Regions from separate parts of the Thermoanaerobacterium sp. CMT5567-10 genome, predicted to be linked through region 2. Evidence: a T-box and tRNA genes for the amino acid it is inferred to sense, from the RefSeq annotation. Region 2 holds a T-box; the other holds one or more tRNA genes.

Region 1 (8,049 bases), 990 kb from region 2:
ACGAAACGCCGGTAGCACCTTCAGCAATGAATTGGAGCAATGAATATAAGTTGCCACATGAACTTACAAAAGATGAAATTAAAGATATCGTAGATAATTTCAAAAATGCAGCACAAAGAGCACTTAAAGCAGGGTTTGATATAATTGAAATACATGCCGCCCATGGATATCTCATACATGAATTTTTATCTCCTCTTTCCAACAAGAGAAATGATGAATACGGCGGTTCTGTTGAAAATAGAGTGCGAATACTTAAAGAAGTCATAAAATCTGTAAAAGAAGTATGGCCAGATAATAAGCCGATATTTGTAAGGGTATCTGCTGACGATTATATTAACGGTGGCATAAATATTGATGAGATAATAAATATTCTATCACACATAAAGGATACAGGTGTAGACATTATAGATGTCAGCAGTGGCGGACTTTTAAATGCAAAAATCGATCTGTATCCTGGCTATCAAGTAAAATACTCAGAAAAGATAAAGGAAGAATTGGGGTTTAAAACAGCCACAGTTGGTCTTATAACAAAAGCAGAAATGGCAGAGCAACTCCTTAAAGATGAAAGGGCTGATTTAATAGCTTTAGGCCGTGAGCTGCTAAGAAACCCGTATTGGCCTCTATACGCAGCTCACGATCTAAAAGAAGATATTAAATGGCCAAAGCAGTATGAAAGAGGCAAATTCAGAGTTTAGCGACCAGCTCCACCTCCACCGGTGGAACCACCGCCAAAGCTTCCTCCTCCGCCGATACTACCTCCTCCAAAGCCGCTTCCACCAAATCCTCCACCAAATCCTCCGCCAAAGCCTCCGGGACCACCCCACCACCAATTGCGGCGGAAAGATGAAAAAATGAGTATTAAAATTATAAAAACTACAACTGAAATTATGCCTTTAACTTTATCATTATTATCAGTATTTGGCTGAGGATATTCGTTTGTATCGACATTTTTTAAATCTATATTATACTCTTTGGCAACTAATGATGCAATTGCCTTGTATCCATCAACAATACCGCCAGAATAGTCTTTGTTATCCCACTTTGGCAGCACATAGTCATCCAGCACTCTTCCTGCTACAGAGTCAGGTATGGCACCTTCTAGCCCATAACCTACAGATATATATACTTTTCCGCTTAATCCTTCTAAAAGTCTTTTTTTATCTACTAAAAGCAGTACACCGTTGTTTTTGTCTTTCTGACCAATCCCCCAGCTTCTAAATAAATTTAGCGCATAGTCAGAAATTTGATAATTTCCGATGTCGTCAACAGTGACAACGATAATTTGAGCACCGCTTAAATCTTCTATTTCCTTTCCTATACTTCTAATTGTCTCAATATCACTTTGATTCATAAGCTTTGCATAATCGTAGACATAGTCGTATTGTGAAGGCTTCGGAGGTATTGATGCTGCAAAAATCTCAGTAAATATCAATAGAAATAAAATTGACAGCAAAAAGACTTTTCCATATTTTATCACTATTTAACCTCCCTATTTTGAAAAGTCCACTTTTGGAACTTCTGATGCTGAGGCTTGCGCCTTGAAGTACTGCTTTTCTGTAAAGCCAAACATTCTGGCGATAATCACATTTGGAAACTGTTTAATACTTGTATTGTACTGCTGTACAGCATTGTTATAGTCCATTCTTGCAACAGCAATCCTGTTTTCTGTACCTGCTAACTCATCACTTAGCTGCCTAAAATTTTGATCCGCCTTTAATGTAGGATAATTTTCTGATATGGCAAGCAATCTTCCAAGTGCAGTTCCAAGCTCATCATTGGCATTGGCTTTTTCCTGCACCGTATTTGCTGCAAGAAGCTTTTCTCTTGCCTTATTTACACTGTCAAATACAGCTTGTTCATGTGCTGCATATCCTTTAACCGTTTCAACAAGATTTGGTATTAAATCTGCTCTCCTTTGCAGTTGATTCTCAATCTGGCTCCATTTGCTATTGACATTCTCTTGCTGACTGACAAGAGAATTGTAACTTGCAAAAAAATATACCACAAATATTACCACAACAGCTAATACTGCAAGTAAAATAATTGATGATCTTTTCATATTTTGCTCTCCTTTCAATGATTTATATTTAACATTATATATATAAATATAAAAATAATGAAGCGATATGCATCATTCGCCTGCTATTTTTTTACTAACTATGTCTGCAACATCTTCTAAAAATCTTCTGTCATCGTCGTCAAAAGCACCTTTTTCATCACTGTCAATGTCAATTTCGCCTATTATTTCGTCGCCTACACGAATAGGTACGACTATTTCAGACTTTGTCTCTATACTGCAGGCAAGGTAATTTTCCTCTTTTGTAACATCATCAACAACGATAGTAGCATTTTCAGCTACAGCTCTACCGCATATCCCCTGGCCAACTTTTATTTTTACGTGTTCCGTTGGCCTTCCTATATATGGTCCAAGCTGAAGAAGCCCATCTTTCATAAAGTAAAAACCTGTCCAGTTGTAATACGGTAGATTGTTATCTAGTATTTTCACTACCTCATGACAAAAATAGTCTAAATCATCTATCTCTCTCGATGCTTTTTCTACCATTGGAAGCAATCTTTCGAAAATGAGTTTTTTATCCACTAAAATCATCCTTCCTTAATTTCTTTGTCTGTATATAAAAAACCCGCATAAAGCAGGTCAATAGCTTAGTTTTTTATTTTCTGGATCGTTTATGACACGTCTCATCATCCAATATGCCAATATCAGTATAAATGGTGTAGCTATCTGAGTCAAAGTGAAAAAGCCAATTCCAAGATGGTTGTTTAAATAAACAGGTAGAAACAAGGGATTTTCCCTCACTGTTTCTTCGATTAATCCCCTCATAAGTTGATAATAAAATATAAATGACCAAAACTGGTACCCATAAGGCATATGCTTTCTCTCAATGTAGAAATAACGTATTAAAAGAATAAGCCCCATTGCGACACCAACTAACTGTGCAGGCCACCTTCCAAAAGCAAAATCCGTCTGTCTCCCCAATACTTCCTGATTAAATATATTTCCTATTCTGACCAGCATATTTCCTATAGCCAGTCCAATAACGGCATAGTCTTCCAGAGGATTTATCCTGACATTTTTCTTGCGGCAATAATAAAGGCCTGCAAGAAATCCACCTAATATGGCACCATGCCATGAAAGACCGCCTTCATAGATCTTTAAAATTTGTATAGGGTCTTTGTAGAACCAGTCTATGTCGTTTGCCAATACAAACATCAATCTTGCACCGACGATTCCTGATATAACTACAATCATTAGGAGATTCAACAAAAAATCTTCATCGTAATTAAGCTCTTTCGATTTTACGTACAAATAATAGGCACCTGCAGCTATCGATAAAGCCATAAATATCCCATACCAATGCACAGCAATAGGTCCTATTTTAAAAGCATAAGGGCTAAGAGATGGTATATACATAACTAACCTCCAAAACATGTTTATTTGCCATGATTTGATTATATTATTCTTTTTATATTAAGTCAACGTTTTATTGGATTTTAAAAAAACAAGGTGGTTTTATACCACTCATAAGTCATCAATGTCACACGGTCCACCAGCGGAGCTAACTTATGGTAATCATATATTCCCGATATCTCAGGTGAGACCTGGTAGTGCGGTATAACAGACATATCAAGAATTTTCCCTTCTTTTTTCATCATCATTCTAAAAGTGCCCATAAATGCTGTAAGATAATCTTTATCCTGAACATAGTTTTTGTTCCATGAGGTATGAATTCAAAATCTATATTATATCCGTCGAAACCATGCTTTCTCAATAAACTTATAAGCTCATTCATTGTCTCAGTCTTAACTTTCGAATCAGTCAAGACGGAGTCTTTGCTGTCAGCCACGTTTACAAGCGGTATAACTTTTAGTCCATTTTTCAGCAAAGCTTAGCGCCTGTGAATTAGTGGAATCTTTCACTGTACCATCGCCTTAAACAGTTAGCCATAATGGTGACAAAGTATTCATGTACTTCGCATATTTTACAAGCGAATTGTATGAATTATCGTATCCAGGCGAATCAACGTAGAAACCAACAACATTTAAACTTCTTTTAGATGTAACCGGCTTTTTTACAGAGCTTTTGCAACCTGCCAATGATACAGTTGCAAGTACCATGATAAAAACCAGTATCAATATAAAATATGTTTTGAATTTTTTCATAAGATATAACCTCCTTATAAAACTTCCTGGTTGTATCTTTTCTTGAGAACTAAAAATTTATGTAAGATACAATTTTTCAGTTTCTCTGCCCTGGCACATAATCACCGGGTTTGACATTAAATGATACACTATGTCCATCACTTGTAGCAACAATTGTTCCACATTCATCTGTTCTATATACAGGTATATTTCTTGCTTTAAGCTTTTTCAATGTCACACTATGCGGATGACCGTAGTCATTTCCTTTGCCACATGAAATAACTGCATACTCTGGGTCAACAGCGTCCAAAAATGCTGCTGTAGTTGATGTATAACTTCCATGATGACCAATTTTAAGGACATCAGACTTTAAGTCGTATCCTTGATTAATCATTTCCTTTTCTGATTCAGCTTCAGCATCCCCTGTAAACAAAAACGATGTGTCACCGTAATTTAATTTGATTACAGCACTGTATTCATTGAGATCATCATATTTGGTCCTGTTGGGTGCAATCATCTTGGCACTAACTTCAGGCCCGAGATCCAGAGATACTCCCGCTTTTGCCACGTCTATCTTTAATCCTTTATTTTTTGCCGCATTCAATACATATTCAAATGTTTTTGTATTTGTCGTCACTTTCGGCATGTAAAATTTACCAATATCAAAATTGTTTATTACATAATCCATACCACCAATGTGATCCTCATGTGGATGCGTTCCTACTAATATATCAATTTTTTTGACACCTAAGCTTTTTATATAGTCAACAACCTTTTTGCCCATTTCTGGAACACCTGCATCTATTAACATCGTTTTACCATCAGGTGACTTAATAAAAATGCTGTCGCCTTGACCTACATCTATAAAGTAAACTTTAAGTATTCCATCTTTAGATTGTACAGTAGAATTTTGTGTTTCACTTTGTACTTGATTGAAATTCGTAGTATCCAAAGAACAACCAGCTAAAGAAAAAAGCAAAGCAACTATTAAGCTAAAAATTAGAATTTTTTTAAACATAATGCACCTCTTTATTCTCTGAATAATTCATCAGCCAATTTTTTTATGTACTGGCTCCTCATCTTCGTCTCTTCTTTATCTATACGAATATCAATTCTAACTACATCCCCTTCTTTCGCATCCTTTGGCAAAAGCAAACGAGGAATATTAAACGTAATACGACCATACTCTATAACAACATAGTCACCTTCAAATCTATCTATAATACATTTCTCATCCATAAACATCCCTCCACTTTTATTATAACATGCAACCAATTCATAACACGTCATTTAGCTTTATTTTATGTAAATCATAAAATTTAAGCAAAAAAAATTACTAACTTACGTTAGCAATTATCAGTGTAAGTTTATAATTGTAAGTGGAGATGAAGGGATTTGAACCCTCGACTCCCACAATGCGAATGTGGTACTCTCCCGCTGAGTTACATCCCCATCGTAAATAATTATACTATAAAATCACCATAATTTCTACAAATTTTTTGTTTTCACATTGCAATAACGTCTATTAAATGATAACATAATTTACGATATAATATATTCCCAACATATTAAGGAGATGGTGGTATGCTATTAAAAGACAATGATGTGGTTCTTTTTCAAGGTGATAGCGTCACAGATGCTGGGCGCAATAGGGAAAACCCTGACGACTTAGGATATGGTTACCCAACCATAATTGCATCAATGTTTTACGCATTGCATCCTGAGTTAAACGTAAAATTCATAAATAGAGGCGTAAGCGGTAACAGGGTTAGAGATCTTAAAGAGCGTTGGAATAGCGACTGCATAGATTTAAAGCCCACTTTTGTGTCAATACTGATAGGAATAAATGACACGTGGAGAAACTACGACAACAATGACTACACATCACCAGAAAAATTCGAAGAAGACTACAGGTACATACTTGAAACGACAAAGGAAAAACTTGACGCAAAAATCATAATGATGGAACCTTTCGTCCTGCCAGAACCAGAAGATAGAAAGGGATGGCGAGTCGATCTAGACCCAAAAATACATGTTGTTAGAAAACTTGCAAGAGAATTTGGAGCATATTTTATTCCACTTGACGGTATCATGGCACAATACTCGATTATAAAAGAGCCAACTTTTTGGGCTTCAGATGGCGTACATCCAACAAATGCAGGACATGCACTCATTGCAAAGGAATGGCTTAAATTGGTGAAGGCTTTATAAATAATTTTCAAACTGCCTCTTTATTAAAAATGAGGCAGCTTTTTTAAATAAAAAATCCGACTTTGATAGCCGGACATGTTTCATTTGGTGGGGTTAACAGGACTCGAACCTGTGGCCTCTACGATGTGAGCGTAGCGCTCTAACCGGCTGGGCTATAACCCCACTTTTAAAAACATTTTAAGTTAACATACATATTTAATGGTGGGGTTAACAGGGCTCGAACCTGTGACCTCTACGATGTCAACGTAGCGCTCTAACCAGCTGGGCTATAACCCCACTAATCTACATGTCTAGTATATTATATTTTCATATCTATGTCAACATCACGGTCATCTTAAATATAAGACCTTATAAGTCTACAGTTACCAGTAACCGTATATTTATCAATAGATGCAGGAACTAGCATCGATTCTCCACTTTTTAAGTGCATTGTATCATTGTCATATGACAATTTACATTCACCATCTATCACTACCAGTGTATTGAAAGTCCCATTTGTTTCTATATTCAATGACGAATCTACAACTATTACGTCTGTTTTGAAATATTTGGAGTCTACCACTTTAGCTATGCTTCCGCCTTCTATTTTTTTATATTCAGGTACAATCTTATCGCTCTTTAAATTAAAATCAATTACATCTAAAGCCTTATCTATATGAAGCTCCCTTTTATTGCCATTATCGTCAACTCTATTGTAATCATAAACTCTGTAAGTAAGATCAGAATTCTGCTGTATTTCACATATGAGTATACCATCGCCTATAGCATGTACCATTCCTGAAGGAATATAAACAACATCGCCGGGATTTACTTCTACCTCATTTAGGCAATCTTCCAATATACCTTCATCCAACAGTGTCTTAAACTGTTCTTTCGTAGTACCTTCTTTTAAACCGCAAACAAGTTTAGCTCCAGGCTTCGCGTCTATTATGTACCACATTTCTGTCTTACCTAGATCGCCGTTTTCATGTTTGTACGCATAATCATCATCGGGATGTACTTGCACCGACAGCTTATCATTTGCATCTATTATCTTTATCAACAAAGGAAATCTATCGTACGATTTACCTTCTCCGTATAACTCATTCTTATAATTTTTTGCCAATTCATTTAATTTGATTCCGTCAAAACTTCCACCTTCGACTTTGCTAACAGCAGTTCTATTGTCAGAAATACACCACAACTCACCAATTTTATCACCATCAGGAATATTAAATCCGTATCTGGTCTTTAAAGCATTACCACCCCATATTCTTTTCATGAATATTGGCTTAAACTTTAATGGTTGCATTCAATCACCCTCTAAATAATTATTCAGCAATATTAAGTGCAATTTCAATCATATCATTAAATGTCTTTTGTCTTTCCTCAGCAGATGTAGCATGTCCAGTTACAAGGCTGTCACTAACTGTCAATATGGTAAGCGCATCTACACCGTATTTAGCAGCTAAAGTGTAAAGACCTGCAGTCTCCATTTCAACTGCCAAAACCCCAAACTTTGCCCACAGTTTCCAGCTATCTTTATCATCGTTGTAAAATGTATCCGAAGAAAGGACATTTCCTACTTTCACATTTATGCCCATACTTGTAGCAGCATCATAAGCCTTTTTTAGAAGTTTAAAGCTGGCAGTTGGAGCATAATCCATTCCATTAAATCTAATCCTATTTATAGCGGAA
Region 2 (8,049 bases):
TCATTTAATAATGAAATCATAACTATAGATAAAGATAACAAAATCGTAAAGCTTAGTATAGATAGCAATATTTTAAATATAAATGGCAGCACAGTTGAAATGGACACGAAAACAGAGATTATAAACAATCGGGTAATGGTGCCTATTTATTGGATATCTAAAGCTTTTAATATCGATATAAGCTGGGATCAATCAACATACACTGCAACGATAGATTATATTGGAGATACAAATAACAGTGCAAATGCCATCAGTTCTACCTTAGAAAATAATACCGCTTCCTTGTCATCCGTAAAAAACAACAGCACGTCAAATGATATAAGTAAAGAATTTAGCTGGCAGTATGGAAACATGACTTATAATTTAAAAGTTCAAATACCATCTGATATTTTAGATTGGGATAGAAAAATACCTAACATAATAGACACTTTTTACAGCAGCAATGGAGAAGAACAATCATCACAGCTTACATATATGTCTGATGAAATTAAAACCTTGGTTTTATCATGCTCGGAGTATGCCAACAATAATTATGTACCATGGGTCAATGAAGAATCTAATTATGATTATATAGGAAATATTGCGAAAAATTTACTGCAGATAGCACAAAATAATGGATATGACACTTTTCATACTGCTGAATTTGTACAAAGTTTTGTAGAATCTATACCATACAAAGTAACAGATACGCCACAACTTCCGGCACAGACTCTTGTAGATGGTGGAGACTGCAAAGACAAGTCAATACTTTTATCGTCTATATTAAAAAACTTAGGCTATAAAGTAGCATTGCTAGTATTTCCACCTCCACAGAATCAACAAGTTGGACACATGGCTGTTGGTGTAGCTTTTAACGATAACGAGATTCCATATGACCGCAATTATGATTTTACATACTATAACTTAGATGGAACAAAATATTACTTTACAGAGACTACAAGCCCTGGATGGCTGATTGGACAAATAAGTGATGTGCAGCTAGAACAAAGCGCTTATGTATATCCTGTATCTTAATCAAGTTTTATACTATTTACTAAAAATACAGTGAGCGGCCGTTTGGCCGCTTTCATCACACGTCTATAATCTTTTCATACAAATCCTGCATATCGTACTTTATATGCTCATCTCGCGCAATTTTCAAAAGTCTTAAGTATTCCTCCCTTGCAAAGTCATATTTCAACTGTGCAAGTTTTGTTTTAAGGTAGTTGTCTTTTTCAACTCTTTCAAGATACAATTCGCTTTCCTTAAGTCGCTTTAGTGCATTATCTATCTCTTGTAGAAGTTGTGCACTGTTATATTCCATACAACCACCTTCTGGAGACTATAGTTCTCTATATTATATTATTTAAATATTTATTTTATTACATTTTTTAAATACATCCTGACATACCCTATCATGTAAATGGAACCACAAAATAATATTAAATCATTTTTTCCTGCACGTTTTAAAGCTTCATTTATTGCATCATCTATGTTTTCAAAATGCAATACATCATCATATGCAATTTTTTGTGATAATTCTTCTGCAGTGTAAGCCCTATCGCTTATGGGTTTTGTTGTTATTATAAGGTCTGCTTCAGGAACTATCAATTTTAACATACTATCTGTATCTTTGTCCTTCAGCATGCCAATGACAAGTATCAATCTATTATATGTGAATAAATTCAAAGCTTCCTTTAATACAGCCATGCCTTGGGGATTATGGGCACCATCTATTACGATTAATGGTAACTTACTGATAACTTCGATTCTTCCTGGCCACTTTGCATTAATAAGTCCCCTTTTTATCACATCTTCACTAAAACTTATACCATATTGTTTTAGCTTCTCTACAGCCATAACAGCCAGTGAAGCATTGTAAACCTGATGCTTTCCAATTATGCTTATCTTAAGATTTTTGTAATTTTTGTAGTCAAATACCTGATGATTGCTGTCAGATTCTTTAATTTTAACATCATTTGTATCCATAACAGATAGGGATGCATTCTTAAGCCTAGAAACTTCCTCTATTACCTTAAGTGCCTCATCTTTTTGATAAAAACTAACGACTGTCCCATTTTCTTTTATGATGCCAGCTTTTTCAAATGCTATCTTTTCTAAAGTATCTCCAAGCTTATCCATGTGGTCATAATCAATTGTTGTTATTACAGATACTAGCGATCTTTCTATGACATTTGTAGCGTCAAAACGCCCTCCTAGCCCTACTTCTAGCACAACAAAATCAACATTTTCATCGCAAAAATATTTAAATGCAATTGCCGTGATTATCTCAAATTCTGTAGGATGGTTATATCCTTCATCAACAATCTTTTCTATAATAGGTTTTATGTATTCAACGTAATATATCAACTTGTCTTTTGGAATATTTTGATTATTTATCCTCATCCTCTCTTCAAATTCTTCTAAATATGGAGATGTATAAAGACCTACTTTAAAACCTGCTTCAAGTAAAATACTATTTATAAAAGCACATGTTGAACCTTTTCCATTTGTCCCAGCTACATGAATAAATTTTAAATTGCTCTGTGGATTTCCCATATGTATAAGCAAGCGTTTTATATTTTCAAGGCCTAGTTTCATTCCAAACTTGTGTGTGTTATGAATATAATCTATTGCATCTTGATAATTCATATTCTCATCCTCCGAAATTCAAAACCCCAGACAAGACATTTATTGTCTGGGGATGTTTTATAAAAATAATCCCATTAGTATTTCATCTACATATTCATTGCCGATTTTAAATTGTTTCCTTCTACGCCCTTCTTCTTCAAATCCATATTTTTTATACAAATGGATAGCTTTTGTATTGGAACTAAAAACACTCAAACATAATTTTTTATAGTTTCTTTTTCTAGCCCAATCAATCGTATATTCAAAAAGTTTCGACCCAATGCCGACATTCCTGTATTTAGCATCTATGCTTATGCCGATTTCACCTACATGTTGAACTTTAGGCGATCTGCCGCCATAATACCTAAAAAGAGTAAGGCAGCCTACAATATTTCCTCCATAATCAGCTACCAGAATCAGGTCTTTCCCTCGGTCAAGTCGCTTTATCAATTGTTTTTCCTCTTCTTCTGACCACCCTAAATTTTCTGAAACCATGTATATTTTTTCTTTCCCGACGCTATCAAGCAGCTTCACTATTCCTTTGGCATCTCTCACATTTGCTTCTCTTATCGTTAAAGTTGGATTTTTTTCTACCTTCTTGAATAGTGTAAACATCCTATAACCTCCTATTGAGGCATCAAAATCATTTCATTAAGTAGTCAATCCTATCATCTAAATTTTTAAGTATCTCAGTATACTTTTCGTACTTTTCCTTTTCTGCATCCACTACATGCTTTGGTGCCTTACTTATAAACTTTTCATTCTTAAGCATGCCTTCTGCGCGTTTTAACTCGCTAATTACACGCTCTCTCTCGCTTCTTAATCTTTCTATTTCAACTTTTATATCTATTAAATCCTCTAACGGCATGACAATCAATGTGCCTTCAACTGACCCAGACATAGCCTTTTGTGGAAGTTTATCTTTGTCTCTTTCATATATGACTTCACTAGCTCCGGCAAGTTTAGTAATATAATTCTCTCCATCTCTAAAAATTTTTATAACATCTTCCCTATCTGAGTTTATTATCACTCTTGCCTTTTTTGATGGTGATACTGATGCTTCTGCTCTTAGATTCCTTATGGTTTTTATAGCATCCATTATAAGTATTGTATCCTTTGCCTCTTTTTCAAAATTCAAATCTTCTCTGTATTCTGGCCATTTGCTCAGCATAATCGTTTCACCATCATGTGGTATGTTCTTAAATATTTCCTCTGTTATAAAAGGCATGAATGGATGTAAAAGCCTTAACGTATTGTCTAGTACATACCTCAATACAGATTTTGTTTTTTTCTTAGCCTCTAAATCATCACCATAAAGCACAGGCTTGCTAAGCTCTATATACCAATCGCAGAACTCGCTCCAGAGAAAATCATACAATTTTCCTGCAGCTATTCCTAATTCATATTTTTCAAGGTTTTCCGTCACTTCTTTCACAACATTGTTTAATCTCGTTAAAATCCATTTATCTGCAAGATTTAGATTTTCTAGATAAAGCGTTGTATCATCACTTGTTAGATTTAGCATTACGTATCTAGATGCATTCCACAGCTTATTAGCAAAGTTTCTGCTGGCTTCCAGCTTGTCATCGCTAAATCTCATATCATTTCCCGGTGCATTGCCTGTAATAAGAGTAAACCTGAGTGTATCAGCACCATACTTATCTATAATTTCTAATGGATCAATGCCATTTCCCAGCGATTTACTCATTTTCCTGCCCTGAGAATCTCTAACAAGTCCGTGTATTAAAACGCGCTTGAAAGGCACCTCTTTCATGAATTCCAGGCTCATGAAAATCATTCTAGCTACCCAGAAGAATATTATGTCATATCCTGTAACAAGCACATCAGTGGGGAAGAAATATTTTAAGTCTTCCGTTTCATCAGGCCATCCCATCGTTGAAAAAGGCCATAATGCTGAGCTAAACCACGTATCCAGCACATCCTCGTCTTGATGTATGTTTTTGCTACCGCACTGCTCACAACAAGTTGGATCATTTTTTGAAACAGTGACATAACCACAATCATCGCAATACCATGCAGGTATCCTATGACCCCACCAAAGCTGCCTTGATATGCACCAATCCTTTATGTTGTTAAGCCAATTGAAATATATTTTTTCAAATCTTTCAGGTATGAATTCAATTTTACCTGTCCTTACTGCTTCAAGTGCAGGCTTCGCCAGCGGTTCCATCTTTACAAACCATTGCTTTGATAAAAACGGCTCAACAGTCGTGTGACATCTATAGCAGTGCCCTACACTATGATTTAAGTCTTCTACTTTTTCCAGAAGTCCCATGTCTTTAAGTTCATCAACAATCTTTTTACGAGCTTCGTACCTATCTAGACCTGAATATTCACCGCCGTTTTCATTTATCGTAGCATCCTCATTCATTATATTTATGAATTCTAGACCATGTCTTATTCCCATTTCGAAATCATTTGGATCATGCGCCGGCGTCACCTTGACAGCACCTGTTCCAAATGAAGGATCTACATAGTCATCTTCAATTATAGGAATCTCCCTTCCTACTATCGGGAGAATAAGTTTTTTTCCGTTTAATCCTTTATACCTATCATCATTAGGATTTACAGCTACTGCCACATCTCCCAGCATAGTTTCAGGCCTTGTAGTAGCGATCGTAACATATCCATCTTCACCTTTTACAGGATACCTGATATACCAAAGATGTCCAGACTCATCTTCATGTTCTACTTCAGCGTCTGATAATGCAGTTTTACAGCTAGGACACCAGTTTATTATCCTGTCTCCACGATATATAAGCCCTTTTTTATAAAGCGCAACAAAAACTTCTCTGACCGCTTTTGACAAAGCCTCATCCATCGTAAATCTTTTTCTCGTCCAGTCACAAGAAGAACCTAGTTTTTTTAGCTGATCCAAAATTCGGTTTTCATATTTTTCCTTCCATTGCCATGCCCTTTCTAAAAACTTTTCCCTGCCTATATCTCTTTTAGTAAGTCCTGTCTCTTCTTTTATTTTATCAAGAACTTTTACTTCTGTTGCAATACTGGCATGATCCGACCCCGGTATCCAAAGAGCAACATATCCCTGCATCCTTTTCCACCTTATGATTATGTCCTGCATAGTGTTGTCCAGTGCATGTCCCATGTGCAGTTGCCCTGTAATGTTAGGCGGTGGTATGACTATTGTAAATGGTTTTTTGCTATAATCAATTTTTGGGGTAAAGTACCCTTTCTCCATCCATTCATTGTATATTCTATCTTCAAATTCTTTTGGATTGTACGTCTTTGCAATATCCATTTTTATCTCCTTTCAAGTTTTTATTTTTAAGTAAAATAAAAAAACCTTTCCCAAAAGGGCGAAGGTTTTCCGCGGTACCACCTTATTTTATAACTTAAGCTATATCGGGCAAACCCGTTTAAGCCTACTTACATTTCAGCTTACATGCTCCAGTGCTACCTTCAATGTACCTAACGATAAGGAAACCTTTCAGCCTTAGGGAATCCCTCTCTTTTATCTGATACATTTACTCCTCACTATCATGGCAAGAATATGTTATTAATATATAATATATACATTAACCAGCAAATTGTCAATATCACTATTTGTTAACCAACTATAAAATTTAAGTTGACAAATATAGATTATATCATTTATAATTATAAATAAATTTGCAAAGGCGAGGTGAATAATTTGATAGTACATAATGACAATTCTATCTTTTCATTAAAAAAGATGACACTTGCATCTATGTTTGCTTCTATCACAATTGTCATGAGCTTTATAAGTATACCGCTGCCTTTTTCGCCAGTGCCTATAACAGGCCAAACATTTGCATTAATGTTGTCTGGAAGCCTATTAGATCCTATCACGTCATTATTCAGCATGATTATCTATCTTGCACTTGGTGCGATTGGTATTCCTGTTTTTGCAGGATTTCATGGCGGTATTAGCGTACTGTTAGGTCCTACAGGCGGTTACCTAATTGCTATGCCAATAGCTTCTTTTGTCATATCTTTACTTGTGAGAATAGGAAACATCAACTTTTTTAAATTAATATTGGCAAATATTATTGGCGGTATATTGATTGTATATGCGCTAGGCGTTTTGCAGCTAAGTGTTGTGGCTGGGTTGGAAATTAAAAAAGCAGTCCTATTAGGAGCAGTACCATACTTATTAGGTGATTTTATAAAAGTTTTAATATCTTCATATCTATCTCTAAAATTAAGACCTGTTTTAAAAATGTATACAGATAAGTAAAAATACTGAAAGCTAGTACTTTCAGTATTTTTACGTGATATTTTCATCTTCATAATCTTTTAAAATTTTTAAGACTGATAATATAGAAAGCCCGGTTTTTTCAGCAATAGCTTTTACATCGTCTGATTCAGGATGTGATTTTAGGAGTTTGCCATCCATATAACCCATTTTAACTCTTACATTACCAATAGGTGTCTTTACAGTTTTAAATTCCCTTTGAAGTGCATATCTATTTACTTTATACTCTCTTATGCCAAATGTAGATGTTTCTTCGAATATTATCTTTCGCAGTAAATCTGCCATCTCTTCTTTACAAAGCACAGAAAGCATATTTGCAGGTCTTTGCTTTTTCATAAATATTGGAGTAATATAAACATCCAAAGCTCCGTTTTTAAGAAGTCTATCAAATATATATTGATAATATTCCGGACTCATGTCATCTATGTTCGTTTCAAGAACAGTAAGATTTTCTACTTTTTTTTTACATCTATCGTGCCTATCATCGTCCTTAAAACATTTGGAATCTCAAAGTCCTTAAATCCAGCACCGTATCCTATTGAATCGATCTTCACTTCTGGAATCGTTCCAAATTCATCAGCTATTGTTTTTGCTATAGCTGCACCTGTAGGCGTTACAAGCTCTCCACTTATTCCATTGTCATACACCGGTATACCCTTTAAAAGCTCCGCTGTTGCCGGTGCAGGTACAGGTATCACACCATGCTGGCTATTTACAAAGCCTGATCCTACAGGAAGTTTTGAAAAAATTATCTTATCTGGTGCAATCATATTTATAAGCACAGATGTCCCAACTATATCGATTATAGAATCAACTGCACCGACTTCATGAAAGTGAACTTCCTCAGGCGACATCCCATGCACTTTGCCTTCAGCATCTGCTAAATTGCGAAATATCTTAAGACTCATTTCTTTTACATCATCATTCAGCGAACTTCGATTTATGATATTCTCTATATCTTTCATAGTTCTATGATGATGGTGATGGTCATCATAATTAACTTTGAAAGTATTTGCAGTTATGCCATTTTTCTTTGCGCTTCCAAATTCTAAATCATATCCATCAAGTGGCAATTTACTTAATTCGCCTTTAAATTTATCAATATCGATACCATGGCTAAGAAGAGATGAAATTGTCATATCACCAGAAATTCCTGCAAAGCAATCAAAGTATAGAAATCT

The links. The T-box of region 2 lies ahead of Q2T46_RS02660 (valine--tRNA ligase). A T-box ahead of a tRNA ligase gene usually reads a tRNA of that ligase, here a tRNA-Val.
Region 1: it has a tRNA-Val gene. The T-box ahead of Q2T46_RS02660 (valine--tRNA ligase) is inferred to sense a tRNA for this amino acid. The anticodon was not compared.

Annotation. Positions count from the first base shown of each region.
Region 1 covers NZ_CP130558.2:2,504,286-2,512,334, reverse strand. The annotation lists gene namA (NADPH dehydrogenase NamA) at 1-695, shown strand, start outside; gene Q2T46_RS12775 (YgcG family protein) at 692-1,477, opposite strand; gene Q2T46_RS12770 (LemA family protein) at 1,490-2,059, opposite strand; gene Q2T46_RS12765 (GAF domain-containing protein) at 2,132-2,608, opposite strand; gene Q2T46_RS12760 (prolipoprotein diacylglyceryl transferase) at 2,657-3,433, opposite strand; gene Q2T46_RS12755 (hypothetical protein) at 3,514-3,678, opposite strand; gene Q2T46_RS12750 (hypothetical protein) at 3,675-3,905, opposite strand; gene Q2T46_RS12745 (hypothetical protein) at 3,952-4,182, opposite strand; gene Q2T46_RS12740 (ComEC/Rec2 family competence protein) at 4,259-5,179, opposite strand; gene Q2T46_RS12735 (DUF3006 domain-containing protein) at 5,191-5,400, opposite strand; tRNA gene Q2T46_RS12730 (tRNA-Ala) at 5,542-5,613, opposite strand; gene Q2T46_RS12725 (SGNH/GDSL hydrolase family protein) at 5,746-6,372, shown strand; tRNA gene Q2T46_RS12720 (tRNA-Val) at 6,458-6,534, opposite strand; tRNA gene Q2T46_RS12715 (tRNA-Val) at 6,572-6,648, opposite strand; gene manA (mannose-6-phosphate isomerase, class I) at 6,707-7,663, opposite strand; gene deoD (purine-nucleoside phosphorylase) at 7,683-8,049, opposite strand, start outside.
Region 2 covers NZ_CP130558.2:477,934-485,982, forward strand. The annotation lists gene Q2T46_RS02640 (stalk domain-containing protein) at 1-1,014, shown strand, start outside; gene Q2T46_RS02645 (hypothetical protein) at 1,070-1,303, opposite strand; gene Q2T46_RS02650 (folylpolyglutamate synthase/dihydrofolate synthase family protein) at 1,354-2,631, opposite strand; gene Q2T46_RS02655 (GNAT family N-acetyltransferase) at 2,689-3,225, opposite strand; gene Q2T46_RS02660 (valine--tRNA ligase) at 3,254-5,890, opposite strand; T-box leader at 5,942-6,142, opposite strand; gene Q2T46_RS02665 (biotin transporter BioY) at 6,284-6,850, shown strand; gene larC (nickel insertion protein) at 6,881-7,285, opposite strand; gene larC (nickel pincer cofactor biosynthesis protein LarC) at 7,321-8,049, opposite strand, start outside.